Regions from separate parts of the Haloimpatiens massiliensis genome, predicted to be linked through region 2. Evidence: a T-box and tRNA genes for the amino acid it is inferred to sense, from the RefSeq annotation. Region 2 holds a T-box; the other holds one or more tRNA genes.
The links. A T-box is a leader RNA that pairs with one kind of tRNA and senses whether it is charged. The one in region 2 lies ahead of metG (methionine--tRNA ligase), so its partner is inferred to be a tRNA-Met.

Region 1 (8,457 bases), on a different contig from region 2:
TGCAAACGGTAAATTAAAAGCAAAAATAATTAATATAGCAGAACACGTTAAAAAGGAAGCAGCTAAGGAAATGTATGAATTAATAGAGTAATTGTACTAATGATAAGCCTATAATCATATATTAAGTATAGATACTATAGGATTATAGGAGGTTTAATATGGAGGTAAGAAAAGAGATTAAAATAGAAGAACATAAAAGTATTTTAAATTTGGATAGTAGAAAAAGATTAAGTCTTACAGGTGTCCAAGAAGTAATAAGTTTTAACGAAGAAGAAATAGATTTAACTACCGAATTAGGACAGTTAAAAGTAAAGGGAAATAACTTAAAAATGAATAAATTAGATGTCCAAAATGGTGAACTGGTAATAGCTGGAACTATTGACTCCTGCACTTACATGAATAGAGAAAAGAAAAAGGATAATGACAGCATTATAAGCAAGCTGTTTAAGTAAATACGCATATGATATTATCTACTATTTCTCAATTAGAATTACTTTTATATAATATTCTAGCAGGGGTGCTAACAGGGGTTTTATTTGATGTGTATAGAAGTATACGGGGCAGATGTAATAATAAGATAATAGTATTTATACAAGATGTGCTATTTTGGATTTTTGCTGCTATAATTGTTTTTATATTTTTGTTTATTACAAATTATGCATATATGGGATTTTATTGTTATATTTATATTGCCTTTGGTTTATTTGTTTATTTGAAGATAGTTAGTAAACATTTTTTGAGATTCACAAGTAAAACTAACAGAGGTATTGGAAAAATATTGCGTATAACGGTAAATAATGTTAGTTATATATTTGGAGTTTTTACCTACGCATTTTCAAAAAAAAAGAAAAAAAATAAAAAGTACAAAAATACCTTGAATAAAAAGTAAAAGCAACTTAAAATATATATATAGTCTATATTATTAAAAAGAAGAGGATATGTGTTATGAAAAAAAAGATTAGTTTTAAAAAAATAATACTGGCTATATTAGTGGTTTACATGATTGGTATTTTTGTAAATCAACAAGTGACAATAGGAAGAGTTAAAGAAGAAAAGAATCAAAAGAAACAGGAATTAAGTGCAGTTAAGAAAAAAAATAATGAATTACAGGATCAAGTTCAAATGTCTAAAAGTGATGGCTATATAGAAAAGATAGCACGTGAAAAATTAAACTTTATTAAAAAAGGAGAGACTCCTGTAATCAACAATTCATCTAAGGAAAGTTCAAAGTAGTTTAAATTAGTTTTCAAAATTATTTTCTATAGAACATTATTTTATTAAGGAGGAGTCTTTTTAACATGACCTTAAAAGTAGGAAGTATTACAGAAGGTACAGTGGTAAATATTACTAATTTTGGTGCGTTTGTAGAAGTGGAGGGCAAAACAGGACTAGTACATATTTCTGAGGTTTCAGAATCATATGTAAAAGATGTAAGTAAACATCTAAAAGAAAAAGAAAAAGTTAAAGTTAAAGTTCTTTCCATAGATGATAATGGAAGAATGAGCCTATCAATAAAGCAGGCTAATCCAGTTAAAAAAACTGTTAGGCCAGTAGAAATTGACTGGCAAAAGGAAAAAGCTAAGAATGAAGTTGTAAACTTTGAAGATAGAATCTCAAAGTTTCTAAAGGAAAGTGAGGAAAAATTCCAAGACATAAAGAAGCACCAAAATATGAAGAATGGTGGCCGCAATAAAAGAGGTTCTGGTATGTAGTATTTAAAAGAATACTAAGGGCTTATTAAAGTATAAATAAAGACTTTAATAGCCCTTTATTTATAGCATAGTCATATTTATTAATATGGTTGATGCTTTTTAATACTGCATAAATTAATAGGGATCAATAGTTAATTCAATTTTCGCAGTTATAAAATAAAAATTATATTTTTATTTCCTTTATTTATCTAATGTATAACTTGAAAATTATGTTCGAAAGTGCAGTGGTCAAATTATATATTTCAATATCAAGTGCTGATGGTGATGGGCTAATGGCACTAATGTTTGGGGTTGGAAAATTGAGTTTTTTAAAATGGAAATTAAAAATATTTTAAAAAGTTGTTGACATGTCTTCATATATACTATATAATAAAATCTGTCCTTGAGATTAGGCAAAAACTCGCTGGAGTGGCGGAACTGGCAGACGCACAGGACTTAAAATCCTGCGGTGCTAAAACACCGTACCGGTTCGATTCCGGTCTTCAGCACCAAATGTCGCGGGGTGGAGCAGCTGGTAGCTCGTCGGGCTCATAACCCGAAGGTCACAGGTTCAAGTCCTGTCCCCGCAACCACATGGCGGAATAGCTCAGCTGGCTAGAGCATTCGGTTCATACCCGAAGTGTCGTAGGTTCAAGTCCTATTTCCGCTACCAAGAAACCTCACATTTTTGTGAGGTTTTTTAGTTTCTAAGAACTTTACATTTCTTAAATTCTTTTAACAAAAAAATTTCCCTAAATCATATCAAAAGAGTATATATAACGACTTTTTTATATAGTTTGTTTATTAAAAAAAAAGTAACGTCTAAAATGACATATAGCTTAAGAATTTATATTAAAAACCAGTATAGAGGCAATAATAATATAGCAATACATATTACAAATAATGGAAGAAAATTACCAATTTATGTTTTTTATTGTCTTAAAGAAATTTGTTTTAGACAGATATATTGACAATTATTACCACTCAATTTTGCTATAATTAATTTATTAATTAAGGTTGGGGAGGGTGAATATGCAATACGGTGTTAATGTTTTTCCATACCAAAGAGTATCTGGAGTGCAGAAGGAGGAAGAAAACAAAAAAAGTTTAAATTTAAATGTAATACTGAAAGGGGTAATTAGTTTCATTATAGCTTTATTTATGAGCAGAGTTACTATAATGAATTTTATGGCTCCTTTTGGCATTGCATTGCTTATAGCTATGTTGTGCTACTTTGAGGATTATGTATTCTTGTTCCCTTGTGCTGGAAGTGTTTTAGGTTATGTTTGGATACATAATTCATTACAGGGAATAGGAAAATATTTAATAGCTATATCCCTGGTAACTGTAATATTTTATTGCTTAAAAAGTATTAGTAGAAGTAAAAAGGTTATAGTTACGTGTAGCATAATACTCTTAGAATTTATTATGTACCAGCTGTTTATATTAAAAAAACCCATGGGAACAACTTTATTGTTTTGTTTTTTAGAAATGGCGTGTATCATTCCATTATATTTTATTATTGATCATTCTATTTTATGCTTTAAAGAATTAAATACAAAACATCTATATAACAGTGAAGAATTAATAACTATGGCTATATTTGTATCCTTGGTATTAGCGGGTACTTATGGAATAAAAATACGAAACATATCTTTATGGAATGTATTGTCATTGACATTTATATCTATTTTAACTTATGTAAGTGGAAGTGGTATTGGGTCTGCTACAGGGGTAGCACTTGGAGCAGTCATAGGATTAGGAGCAAAGGATATAAGCATATATACTAGTATTTATGGTTTGTGTGCCTTAATAGGAGGGGCTTTCAGAGAAATGGGTAGATGGGCTACGTCTTTGGCATTTATAATAACATTTTTTATAGTGACGGTTTATTCTAAAAGTGTTCAGCAATTTAAACTTATAGAGCCTATAATAGCTGCTACAATTTTTTTATTAATACCAAGGAGCTTTTATGAGAGGGTGAGTTTAGAGGTTAATAGAGAAGAAAAGGAAAAGTATATTAGTGAAGAGTATATTGAAAAGGTTAAAAAAATTTTTGAAAAAAGATTAAATAGTTTTTCAACAGTACTTAATAATATGTCAGATACTTTGGCTCATTTATCCAAAAATGAAAACTTGAGTATGAAAAATAAAAGTGCATCTTTGATAGAAAATTTAGCTGATAGGGTTTGTAGCAATTGCAGTATGAAGGGCATGTGTTGGAAAAGAGAATTGCACTATACTTATTCTGCTTTTGGAGAACTGATACAAAACTATCAACAAGGGCGAAAGATAATTCCAAAAGAAATTGATAGAAAGTGCATAAACAAAGAATTTTTATTAAAGAACACGGAGGAAATAGGAAATAATTATATAATAAGTGAGCTTTTAAATGTAAGATTACAGGAAGGAAGAAAGATATTATCAGATCAGATAAGTAATATGGCAAAGTCTATAAAAGAAGCTACTGATGACTTTGCATACGGGGTTCATTTTAATGTTACTTTAGAGCGTGAAGTTATAAGAATATTAAATAAGGAAAATATAAAATATAGTGATGTTACATGCTTCTTAGACAAAAACGGGCGCAGTGCTGTAAAATTGACTATGGATAGTTGTACAAGCAAACAAAAATGTGTTAAAGAAATATTGCCTTTGATAGATGAGGTTACTGGAAGAAGTATGTGTATAGAGGAAGAGGGATGTTTTATAGACAATAACACAGGACAATGTACTGTAAACTTTAAAGAGATGCCTAAATACCATATATCCTCCTATGTAAAGAGAAGGTGCAAGGATGGAGAAGAATATAATGGAGATAGTTATAGTTTTGGGAAAGGTAATGATGGAAACTATATAATGTTATTAAGTGATGGAATGGGATCTGGCCCAGAGGCTAGTGAGGAAAGCACAGCAGTAGTAGAAATGATTGAAAATTTTATGAACTCAGGATTTAGTGAAAATACCTCTATTAATGCGGTTAATTCTATTATGTCATTAAAGTTTTACGAAGAGGAAAAATTCTCTACTGTAGATTTGGGAAATATAAACTTATATACTGGTGAAGCAGAATTTATAAAAGTTGGAGCGGCCTCAACTTTTATAAAAAAATCTAATAGAGTAAAAACCATAGAGTCTAAAAGTTTGCCTATTGGAATATTAGATAAGGTGGATGCAGATTTGAAAAAATGTAAACTTAATAATGGAGATATGATTGTAATGGTTACAGATGGTGTGGTAGATTATAATAGTGAAAATGTAGGTAGAAATGATTGGGTAATTAAATATTTAGAAAGAATCAATAGTAATAATCCTAGAGAAGTTGCTGAAGGACTTATGGAGCAATCTATGAAATTAAATAAGGGCAAGGTTAGGGATGATATGACTATAATGGTGTCAAAGGTGTATGATTTATATTAAAAATATCATATGCTAGAAATTGGAGTTCAGTGGGGCTTAAATAAAAGTACAGGTAATTTATACTAAAACACACATAAAGGGTTGTTTTTATATATGTTTTTTAATAGAATGGGAATAAGTTCTAAAAAAACTTATTCTCATTCTTTATTTATGTTATAATTGTTTATTATGAAAATATAATTTTGTAGGAAGTGTTTAAATGTTACAAAAGGTGTTAAGTACTATCGATGAATACCAAATGTTTAAAAAGGGCGATAAGGTAATAGTTGGAGTATCTGGAGGGCCAGATTCTATGTGCTTACTTCATATGCTTTATTTACTTAAGGAAAAGCTACATATAGAAATAGTTGTAGCACATATAAATCATTGCTTAAGAGGAAATGAGGCAGATGACGATGAGAGATACGTTAAAGAATACTGTAAAAAAATAAATGTACAGTACTATAGTAAAAGAATAGATATAAATTCCATAGCTTTAGAACAAAATATATCCTGTGAAACAGCAGGAAGAGATGCTAGGTATAATTTTTTCTATGAACTTAAAAATAAGCTGGTAGCTCAAAAAATTGCTGTGGCTCATAACGCTAACGATCAAGCGGAAACTGTGCTTATGAGGATAATGAGGGGTACTGGTTTGGCTGGCGCAGTTGGAATAAAGCCTATAAGAGATGGCATAGTTGTGAGACCTATAATAAAATTAACTAGAAAGGAAATAGAAAGTTATTGCAATGATAATAAAATTAATGCTAGAATAGATAAAACGAATTTTGAGAGTATATATTCCCGAAATAAAGTTAGGTTGGAATTAATACCATACATAGAAAAAAATTTTAATAATGATATAGTTAGTACTATAAATAGATTTGCAAATATACTTTTTAAGGATAATGAATACATAGATTTAGTAGCAAGTGATAAATATAAGGAGTATTGTACTTTAGAATATGGTAAAATTATAGTAAGAAAAGAATTATTTAAAGAACATGAGGCTATATTGTCTAGAGTTATAAGAATAGCCTTAAAAAAATTAAAAGGAAATTTGTATAATTTAGAGACAAAACACATATATGATATAATACATATTCAAAAGGGTTGTACGGGAAAAAAGATTAATTTACCTGAGAACTTAGTTGCTACAAATAATTATGGGGACATTCATATGTATGTAAATATATCAACTGTGAATAAAGAAAAAAAAGAATTAACATTAGAAATGGATAAAAAATATTTAATAAAAGAGAAAAATCTTTATTTAAAGATTGAAATACAAACAAAAGAAGAAGAATATAATTTAAAAGGAAATAATTTTACCAAGTATTTTGATTATGAAAAGGTAAAAGGGGAAATAACTTATAGATATAGAAGACAAGGAGATAAATTTCAACCTATTGGGATGAGAGGTACAAAAAAATTAAAGGATATATTCATGGATTTAAAAGTTCCTAAGGAAGAGAGAGATGAAATACCACTGATATGCTTTGGAGATGAAATAGCATGGGTGTGGGGATATAGGATAAGTGAGAAATTTAAAATTGATAAAAATACAAAGAAAATATTAAAAATCCAGTTTAAGAGAGGGGAATAAAGATGACCGCATATGTATGTGAGGATGTAAAAGAGGTTCTATATACTGCTGAACAATTAAAAGAGAAGACAAAGGAAATAGCAAAAAAAATAAGTGAAGAGTACAAAGGGAAAGATTTGATTTTGATTGGTATACTAAAGGGCTCTGTTATGTTTATGACAGATCTTATAAGAGAAATATCTATACCTTGCCATATTGACTTTATGGATGTATCAAGTTATGGTAACTCTTCTCAGACTTCAGGAGTTGTAAGAATACTAAAAGATTTAGATTTTGAAATTAAGGGTAAAGATGTGCTTATAGTAGAAGACATAATAGATACAGGAATAACTCTTAAATATCTTATGAAATATTTAAGTTCAAGAAACCCAAATAGTTTAGAAATAGCATGCATGCTTAATAAAGCTGAAAGGAGAAAAGTAGATATAGATGTAAAATACATAGGTTATGAAGTCCCAGACTATTTTTTAGTGGGATATGGCATGGACTATGCTGAAAATTATAGACAGTTTCCTTTTGTAGGTATATTAAAAGAAGAAGTTTACATGAAATAATAAATTTGCCACATGTCTAGCAGAACTAATACCTTAACTTTTTAAACTGTATGATAGAATCATTAGGAGCATGGATAAGTTTTTGTAATCATAGTGTTAGTGGGTGGCTACTTTTGTGGTTACTTTTAAGTAGACTTATACTTAAGCTAAGAATAACTTAAATATGTTAGTGAAAAACTATGATTGTAATCTATAAAAAATTAAAAGTAATAGGTACTAGTTGAGGATTTATTGTCAATAAATTTACTATATGATAAAATCTTATAGTAGTATAAATAGAGGGGAGGGCCTTAAATGAAGAAAATGTCCGGTGCAGTAGTTTGGATAATAGTACTTGTATTGGTTATGTTTGCAGCATTGGCTTATGTAGAATCAGGAACCAGTACAGGAAGGGTATCCTTCGGAACATTTACTCAGGAATGGAAAAAAGATAATGTAAAAGAAATTCAAGTTAAGCAAGATGGTACTGTCTTAGCTAAACTAAAAGATAATAAGCAAATACAAGCTAATGTAGATAAAGCAAGATTGTATGATTTTATCAGTCAAAATCCAAAATCATATTATATAGATGAAAAATATGATCAACCATCTAAAACACCTATGTGGATTAGCTGGCTACCAAGTATAATAATTACTGTTGTATTAGTGGGATTTTTATTTATATTTATGCAACAGTCTCAAGGTGGCGGCAATAGGGGTGTTATGAATTTTGGAAAAAGCAGAGCTAAGTTGGCTACCAATGATAAAAAGAAGGTTACATTTGAGGATGTGGCAGGAGCAGAAGAAGAAAAGGAAGAACTGGAAGAAATAGTAGAATTTTTAAAATCTCCTAGGAGATACCTAGAAGTTGGTGCTAGAATACCTAAAGGAGTTTTACTTGTGGGACCTCCAGGTACAGGAAAAACTTTACTTGCAAAAGCTGTAGCAGGAGAAGCCGGAGTACCATTTTTTAGTATATCAGGTTCTGATTTTGTTGAGATGTTTGTAGGTGTTGGTGCATCAAGAGTTAGAGATTTATTCGAACAAGCAAAGAAAAATGCGCCTTGTATAATTTTTATAGATGAAATTGATGCAGTTGGAAGGCAAAGAGGTGCAGGATTAGGTGGAGGACATGATGAAAGAGAGCAAACTCTAAATCAGTTGTTAGTTGAAATGGATGGATTTGGAGTAAATGAGGGAATCATAATTATGTCTGCAACTAATAGAC
Region 2 (8,457 bases):
TTTCTAAAATTATTTTTTCTGCAAAAACCACATCAAAGGAATTTATCCTTTCCTCAGTAATGCCAGCTATATCTAACGCTTCTATTACTGACTCTGCCTCATTTTCAATAAATCTATTATAAAGATTTTTTGTCATACCATAGGAATATTGTGTAATAGTATCTTCATGTCTCTTAAATATATTTTTAAGCGGCTTATGAAAAATAGACTTTATAAAATTTTCAATAATATTCAGAAGTTTTCCACAAAAAACTTCTCCAGATAGAATTTCATCTATTTTTTTGTGGATAAATCTGTTTAAATCTTCACTATATTCTTTATTTAATTTAATAATTATATCTCTTAAATTATTGTTATTTTTAATTTTATCTTTAAATATATTCTCTAAAGACTTTATATTTTCTTCTTTTGTAAATTTATCACTAATTAGATTTCCTATAACTCTTGCAGTTTCCTCTTTTCCTTCTTCAGAAGAATTTACAAGTACATCATTTAAATCCTTTTCTAAAATTTTATCTACTACTTCCCCTAATAACACTATAATTTCTTGTTTATTTTCTTCCTTAGCTATAAAATCATTTAAAATATTCATAGCCTTTTCATGTAGCGATTCCTTATTTAAAAACATAGCTATCATAGGATTTAAATTTTTACTTATAGCCTCTTCAATTATATCCTTTATTTTTGCTTGAGCTTTTTCACTATTTAACATTTCTTCTATTGAAGCACAAATATTATCTTTTTTATTATACATGTATACTTTTAAATTGTTTACTGCACTCTGGGGAATAACATCTTTTATCTTTTTAGAACTCTCTTCTAATTTTTTTAATTCTTTCATCAGTATATTATTTAATTTTTCTTCCATTTTCCCACTGTTTTTGTATTGTAAAGCTGCAGATAGTAATTTTTCATTTATTTTATTATAAATACCACTTTCAGTTAAAACTTCTGTACTCTTATTTAAATTTTCCTCTATGTACTCTTCTATATATTTAACCATAGCATTTTTTGATTTTTCATTTCTTATACTATTTAATATGTATTGGTTTAAATTTACACTTAGATAACTGCATATTTCATCTGATTTTCCATCTGAAAATTCTTCAACCAATTCACCTAATGTATTTTCTGAGTCTTTTAAACTTTCAACTTTATTGAAAACCCATGCTTCTAATTTCTTATTTATCTTTTCACTACATAGGGATTTAACCATAGTTTCCTTTGTAAGCAAGTGATTTCCTATAGCTTCCCCTACACTTTTAGCTATTCTGCTTTTTTCCTTAGGTATTAATCCGGGAGTAAAAGGTACTTTAAATCCTAAAAATTTCTTTTCTTCATAAGGCCTAAAAAGCATTTTTATTGCTAACCAATTAGTAATATATCCTATTATAGCTCCTGTTAACGTCGTTATTAAAACTTTCATAATTTTAATTTCTCCCCTTTACTTCTGTATATTTCTCATGTTTTTTATTATATATGTTTTTAAGTTTTCACTACAACAAATAATTTTAGTACATTTAATGATTTTAGTAAATGCCTAATTAATAATACTTTAATCCCTAAACAACTATATAATAAAAATTTAAAATTTTATATTCAAGTAGTAACAAAAATTATCAATTGCAGATAATACTACAAATTAAACATAAAGAAAACTTTCTAGTTTTTTTATACAGTATTATGGATAAATTAAGATAAAATAAATTAAGGATAAGTTTATATTTAACTTATCCTTAATCTAATATTTATTTTTATAAAGTGAAAAGCAAAATTTAATTTTTTATTTCAATTAAATATTAGGTACATGAAAATAAATAACAAGTCAAAGATGCTGGTATATTTTGTGTCAGACAAGGAAACAGGTTCCACCGCTAGTAGAACTATCGTTGGGTTCTGCTGACGCAGTATGACGCAAAATAGACTAGCATACTGACTTGTTATTTATTTGAATGTGCCTTATATTGAAGTTATTCACAGGAATATATTTCTTTATGAGTGTTATCTTTCATTAAAAATATCTTTTCAATTTCTTCACTTATTATAGAACTTATATCCCCTTCATAACTGAATTTTACACCTATCCCACAATTAGAACTTAATTTCCTTGGCACAGGCATCATCTCACTTGGTATTTCATTTTTAACTAAAAATCTATTGTATTTTACTGCTCCTGAATGAGTAAAAAATACCGCAATATATTCCATAAATTATTTCCTCGCTGTAATTACAAAATCCTCTTCTTTTTCTTTTACGTCAACGTTATATCCAGCATTTTTTAAGAATCTTTGAACATTTCCCTTGGCTGTATTATTATCCACAATTATTTCTATTCCTTTAGGACTTTGTTCTATTCCTTTTTTAGCCATTAAAACTGGTTGTGGACATGACATTCCTCTAGCATCAATCTGCATTTACACTCACATCTCCTTTTGCCTTAAAATTCATGGATTTTTCCATATTGAAATAAGACACTGTAAGAACTACTATAAATCCTATAATTACTGCAACTTTACCATTTGGAGTAGGACCCTTTCCACTGGAAGCTAATGAGAAGTTATGGCAGAAAGCTGCTCCTACTAACATTCCCAATACTGCCATTACAGAATCTATATTTCCTTCAGCAGATAAAATTAATTGTCTTAAAGGACATCCTCCTAAAAGTACTGAGCCCCATCCGGCTAATACCATTCCTAAAAAATTCCATAAAGCATCATTATGTGCTATTGGCTGTTTTAAAAATCCAATTTTAACTTGTCCAAACATTAAGTTTCCTATTAAAGTAAATACAAATATAGATAAGAATCCTGTTAATAAATAGCTATCCTTAAACATTATTAAATCTCTTATACCGCCAACCATACAAAGTCTTGTTTTCTGAGCTACAATTCCTACTATTAATCCAGCTCCTAAAGCTAACCATATTGGTGCATGCTTTGAACCTGGACCTTCTTTACTAAAAAATATAAAAGCTGGTGCTGCAAATAGTAAAGCTATTAATATAACATTTACCACTGGAAATAAGTATCCCTCAAAATTTGATAATTTATAATTTCTTTTTAAAGTAAATCCTTTATTTAAGAAGAATATACCAACTGCTATACCAACTGCAAATCCTGCTATTCCCAATAAAGCATTTAAATCTCCTCCAGCAAGTCTTAATACCATTCTTAACGGACAGCCTAAGAACATTAAAGCTCCTACCATTACTACAAATCCTAAGATAAATCTTATAAATGGAGAAGATCCACCTCTAGCGCTGAATTCCTTGCTTCCAATAGCCATTAAAAAAGCTCCTAGTACGATACCTATAACTTCTGGCCTTATATACTGTACTACTGGCGCTCTGTGTAGTCCTACAGCCCCTGCTATGTCTCTTATGAAACAAGCTATACACACTCCCATGTTACCAGGATTTCCGAACTTTACTAATATTGCTGAAAGTATTCCCACTACTGCTCCAGCAAATATTATGCCTTTTTTACCTGACATGTTATCCCTCCTTCAATTTTTTAAAATATCATATTAATCACATAATTATTGCCATCTTGATTGTAACAATTATACAAACATAAGTTAAATAGTTTATATCTATAGTAATAAAGATATCTATTACTATTTCATATAGAATTATGTACTAGAATTAATATAAAATTATATTTGTATAATTATTAAAAACATTGCTTTATGTTACACTTAATATATACTTATTTTTTCTTTAGTGTTAACTGATAAATTTTATAATTACATAATCAGCATATTGTAATATCTTAAGTTCACATAAATAGCCATAAAATATTTATTAGGAGGGTTTTAAATGGATAATTTATACTTAGATAATGCTGCCACTTCATTTCCTAAGCCAAAGCAAGTAGCCGACAGCATATATAACTACACATTAAATATAGGATGCAATGTAAATAGAGGTGCTTATTCCTCTGCTTATGCTGCAGAAAATACTCTATTTGAAACAAGAGAGCTTCTATGTGAATTATTTAATTTTTCCATAGAAGAAAACGTTATATTTACTAAAAATGTAACTGAAAGTTTAAATGTATTAATAAAAGGATTTATTAAACCTGGTGATCACATAATAGTTTCTTCTATGGAACACAATGCTGTAATGCGACCTATCACTTCTCTTTCTAAATTAGGTGTTAGTTTTTCTAGGGTTCCCTGCAATAATGATGGATTTTTAAAATTAGATGAAATAGAGAATTTAATCAAACCTAATACTAAAGCTGTAATAATGACTCATGCTTCTAACGTTTGCGGTACTATTCTTCCTTTAGAAATAGTAGGTAGCCTTTGCAAAAAACATAATTTATTTTTTATTATAGACTCTGCTCAAACTGCAGGATTCTTAGATTTAGATTTTAAAAAGCTGAATGCTGATGCCATAGCTTTTACTGGGCATAAGGGACTTATGGGTCCTCAAGGGATAGGTGGTTTTTTAATAAATGATAAGCTTAATTCCTTAACTAACCCACTTGTAGAAGGCGGCACTGGAAGCCTGTCAGAATCTGAATCTCAACCAAATTACATGCCAGACAAATTCGAAAGTGGTACCATGAACCTACCTGGAATTTTCGGTTTAAATGCAGCACTTAAATATATAAATAATGTAGGTTTAAACTCCATAAGGGAAAAAGAGCTAGCTCTCACAGAAAAATTTATAAATGAAATTAAAAATATAAAAGGAATAAACTTAGTAGGTAAGGAGAATATAGAAGGAAGAACTGCTGTAGTCTCTTTAGACTTTACTAATTTAGATAATGGAGAAGTTTCTCACCTTTTAAACAGTGATTTTCATATTATGACTAGATGCGGTCTTCACTGCGCTCCATCTGCACACAAAACTCTTGGCACTTTTCCAAGAGGTACTGTACGTTTCAGCTTTAATCATTTTAACACACTTAAAGAAATTAAATACGCTGTTGATTCTATTTATAATTTGATTAAACGACAATAGAAAAGTAGTAATCAATTATTAACTTAATCAACGGCAAAACATTTGTATGTTAGTAAGATGATATTTTTTATTTATTTCATTGAAAAAAATAAAAAACATTATAGAAAGAACCGCAATTTGCGTATATCACAAATTTACGGTTCTCATTTTTATTTTATTTAAGTCTTTCAATAATTCTACAAACGAAGTTAATTTCTCCAAATAACTAAAACACTGACACACTGGCCAACTAGCTCACTAACTTCTAGCACTCTAGCCCCCTAAAACCTTAACTCTCTCCTTGCCTCCCTCAAACATAAAGAATAAAATATCAATTAATGTAGATTTTCCATAGAAAATCCTCCTTAACTAGCACACTAGCCCTGTGACACACTAGCCCACTAATTCCTATCTTACTTGGCTTCCAGTTGGTAGTTCACCAGGAATACTTACAGTAGATAATTTGCTGTCGTCATCAGTAGATGCTGCAAGTATCATTCCTTGTGAAAGTTCTCCTCTTAATTTAACAGGTTTTAAGTTAGCAACTAATACTACATATTTTCCTACTAAATCTTCTGGTTTATAGTATTTAGCTATGCCAGATACTACCTGTCTTTCTTCTCCATCTAAATCAACTTTTAATTTTAAAAGTTTGTTAGCTTTTTTAACTGGCTCACACTCTAAAACCTTAACAACTCTTAAATCAATCTTATCGAAGTCATCTATAGTTATTTCTGGCTTTAATGGCTGCATAGGTTGAACTTTCTTTTCCTCTGCCTTTTCAAGTTGCTCTTGTCTTATTTTTTCTAACTCTTCTAATTTCTTTTCCACATCAATTCTTGGGAATAAGTTTTGTCCCTTGTCTACCTTTGTTCCGGCTTTAGTTCCATCAAAAGATGCTAGTGTATCCCAAGAAGTAAGTTCAACATTTAACTTTTCATTTATTTTTTCACTAGTTTCTGGTAAGAAAGAGGATACAAGTACCGATACAAATCTTATGGTTTCTGAAAGATTATAAAGTACTGTTCCCAATCTTTCTTTTTTATCCTCTTCTTTAGCAAGTACCCAAGGCATTGTTTCATCTATATATTTATTTGCTCTCTTTATAAGATCCCAAATGTGATCTAATGCTTCTGGTATTTTATAACTATCAATAGATTCTTCTACTTTCTTTGGAGTAGCTAATGCTAAAGAGATTATTTCATTGTCTATATCCTCTTTAGCTGTTGGTGCAGGCATTACTGAATTAAAATACTTCTGAATCATAGCTACAGTTCTTGAAACTAAATTTCCAAGATCATTAGCTAAATCTGAATTAGTCTTATTTATGAATTTTTCATTTGTAAATATTCCATCAGATCCAAATGGTATTTCATGAAGTAGATAATATCTAACTGCATCTGTTCCAAATTCATTTACAAGGATTTCTGGGTCCACTACATTTCCTTTTGATTTGGACATCTTTCCTCCATCAACCAAAAGCCATCCATGTCCAAATACTTGCTTAGGTAGTGGTAAATCTAAAGCCATTAACATAATTGGCCAATAAATTGTATGGAACCTTATAATATCCTTTCCAACAAGATGCACATCTGCAGGCCAATATTTTTCCATTAAATCTTCCCTAGAATTTTGGTATCCAAGAATAGATATATAATTTGAAAGCGCATCTATCCAAACATACACCACATGTCCTTTATCAAATTCCACAGGTATCCCCCAGTTAAATGAAGTTCTTGATACACAAAGGTCTTGAAGTCCTGGCCTTAAAAAGTTATTTAACATTTCATTTTTTCTTGACTCTGGTTGTATAAAGTGAGGATGTGTTTCTATATATTCTATAAGTCTATCTGCATATTTAGACATTTTAAAGAAATATGCTTCTTCCTTAGCCTTTTCTACTGGTCTTCCACAATCTGGGCACTTTCCATCTACAAGTTGAGTTTCTGTCCAAAAAGATTCACATGGAGTACAATACCATCCCTCATAACTATCCTTATATATATCTCCTTTTTCATAAAGCTTATTGAATATTTTCTTAACTGTTTCAATATGATAGTCATCAGTAGTTCTTATATACTCATCATAGCTTATATTCATTATGTTCCAAAGATGCTTTATAGTTTCTACTATTTCATCTACATAAGCTTTAGGTTTAACTCCTTTTTCTTCTGCTATTCTTTGAATTTTTTGTCCATGCTCATCAGAACCTGTCAAAAACATTACATCATATCCAGTAAGCCTTTTAAATCTAGCCACTGCATCTGCAGCGACAGTTGTATATGTGTTTCCTATGTGTAATTTTGCTGATGGATAATAAATTGGCGTAGTTATATAAAAAGTCTTCTTATTTTCCATTTTTCTACCTCCCTTAATTATATTATGGTTTTTAAATATACATATTAAAAATACACAATTAAAAACGCCTCTATATGAATTTTTATCTCCACATAGAGGCGTAAATATACGCGGTACCACTCTAATTTATCACTAATTTTATAAAAGTGACCTCAAACAGATGACTATCATCATCCTGCAGTATAACGTCTGCTTCCGTACTGCCCTACTAAAAATTCAAGCAGTCTGTTCAGGGGCCATGTTCATAAGTTTCTATATTGCTGGCTTTCACCTAATCCAGTTCTCTTTAAATACCTCCACTTACTACTCTTCCCATCATAACATTTAAATAAATATAATTAACAGTCCAAATTCACCCTATAGCTCAATTGTCTACATAAGCATATTAAAATTTGAATTTAAGTTAATGATATAATATACTAATTATTATGTCAATACTATATTATCTAATTTCTGCAATTGGTAATTTGCATTACTATTTTAATAATGAATTTAAAATGTAAAATATAGAATTTGTTCAATTTATTTTATTAAAAACTCCCAGGATTTTGTACTTCACTTTAAATTTTCAATTTTGTTTTATTGTTTTACATTATCATATTTAAAATATATACTTGCCCCTGCTAACCTTTCATAAGTCTTTATATCATAAACTATTTTTCTTCTTTTAAAAAATACAAAAGATATAGCTTCCCAAAGAAAAACCCATCCACCAATATTAACGCCTTGAGATAAGGTGACATAAACAATTTCATTTTTAGCAAAATTAGCCATAATATATGAAAGAGCTAAAAATATAAAAGCAACTATTATGTATCCTAAGTATTTCTTATAGGACTCTTTTAAAACCCTTCTTTCTGTATGATAATAAAAAGAATAGTAAGTTTTTAATCCAGATACTATTATCCTCTCTCTATTTTTATCTTGTATCTCCTTTGGGAGATAAAAACATATATCTATATCATACTTTAAAGGGATATCTTCAGAACAACTCTCCAAAAAAAACACTAACTCTGGATCTATATCTCTTTTTTTAAAAGATGCATGATCCCAATCGTTAAAAATATCTGTATATTTATCTAAAGAAATCTCTATAATATAATTACCTGTATTAGGATTAACTTCGTATATTTTACTTAAATAGTTTG

Region 1: it encodes a tRNA-Met, which carries the amino acid that the T-box ahead of metG (methionine--tRNA ligase) is inferred to sense. The anticodon was not compared.

The regions. Positions count from the first base shown of each region.
Region 1 is NZ_LT854637.1:329,464-337,920, forward strand. Features, by position in the region: gene C1715_RS04640 (RNA-binding S4 domain-containing protein) at 1-91, shown strand, start outside; gene yabP (sporulation protein YabP) at 159-452, shown strand; gene yabQ (spore cortex biosynthesis protein YabQ) at 461-889, shown strand; gene C1715_RS04655 (FtsB family cell division protein) at 946-1,233, shown strand; gene C1715_RS04660 (S1 domain-containing RNA-binding protein) at 1,299-1,712, shown strand; tRNA gene C1715_RS04665 (tRNA-Leu) at 2,115-2,203, shown strand; tRNA gene C1715_RS04670 (tRNA-Met) at 2,209-2,284, shown strand; tRNA gene C1715_RS04675 (tRNA-Met) at 2,288-2,364, shown strand; gene spoIIE (stage II sporulation protein E) at 2,724-5,111, shown strand; gene tilS (tRNA lysidine(34) synthetase TilS) at 5,311-6,696, shown strand; gene hpt (hypoxanthine phosphoribosyltransferase) at 6,699-7,250, shown strand; gene ftsH (ATP-dependent zinc metalloprotease FtsH) at 7,545-8,457, shown strand, end outside.
Region 2 is NZ_LT854640.1:1,994,555-2,003,011, forward strand. Features, by position in the region: gene C1715_RS17570 (DUF445 family protein) at 1-1,426, opposite strand, end outside; gene C1715_RS17575 (putative Se/S carrier protein) at 1,971-2,207, opposite strand; gene C1715_RS17580 (sulfurtransferase TusA family protein) at 2,211-2,414, opposite strand; gene yedE (YedE family putative selenium transporter) at 2,404-3,492, opposite strand; gene C1715_RS17590 (aminotransferase class V-fold PLP-dependent enzyme) at 3,818-4,972, shown strand; gene metG (methionine--tRNA ligase) at 5,360-7,309, opposite strand; T-box leader at 7,401-7,637, opposite strand; gene C1715_RS17600 (hypothetical protein) at 7,889-8,457, opposite strand, start outside.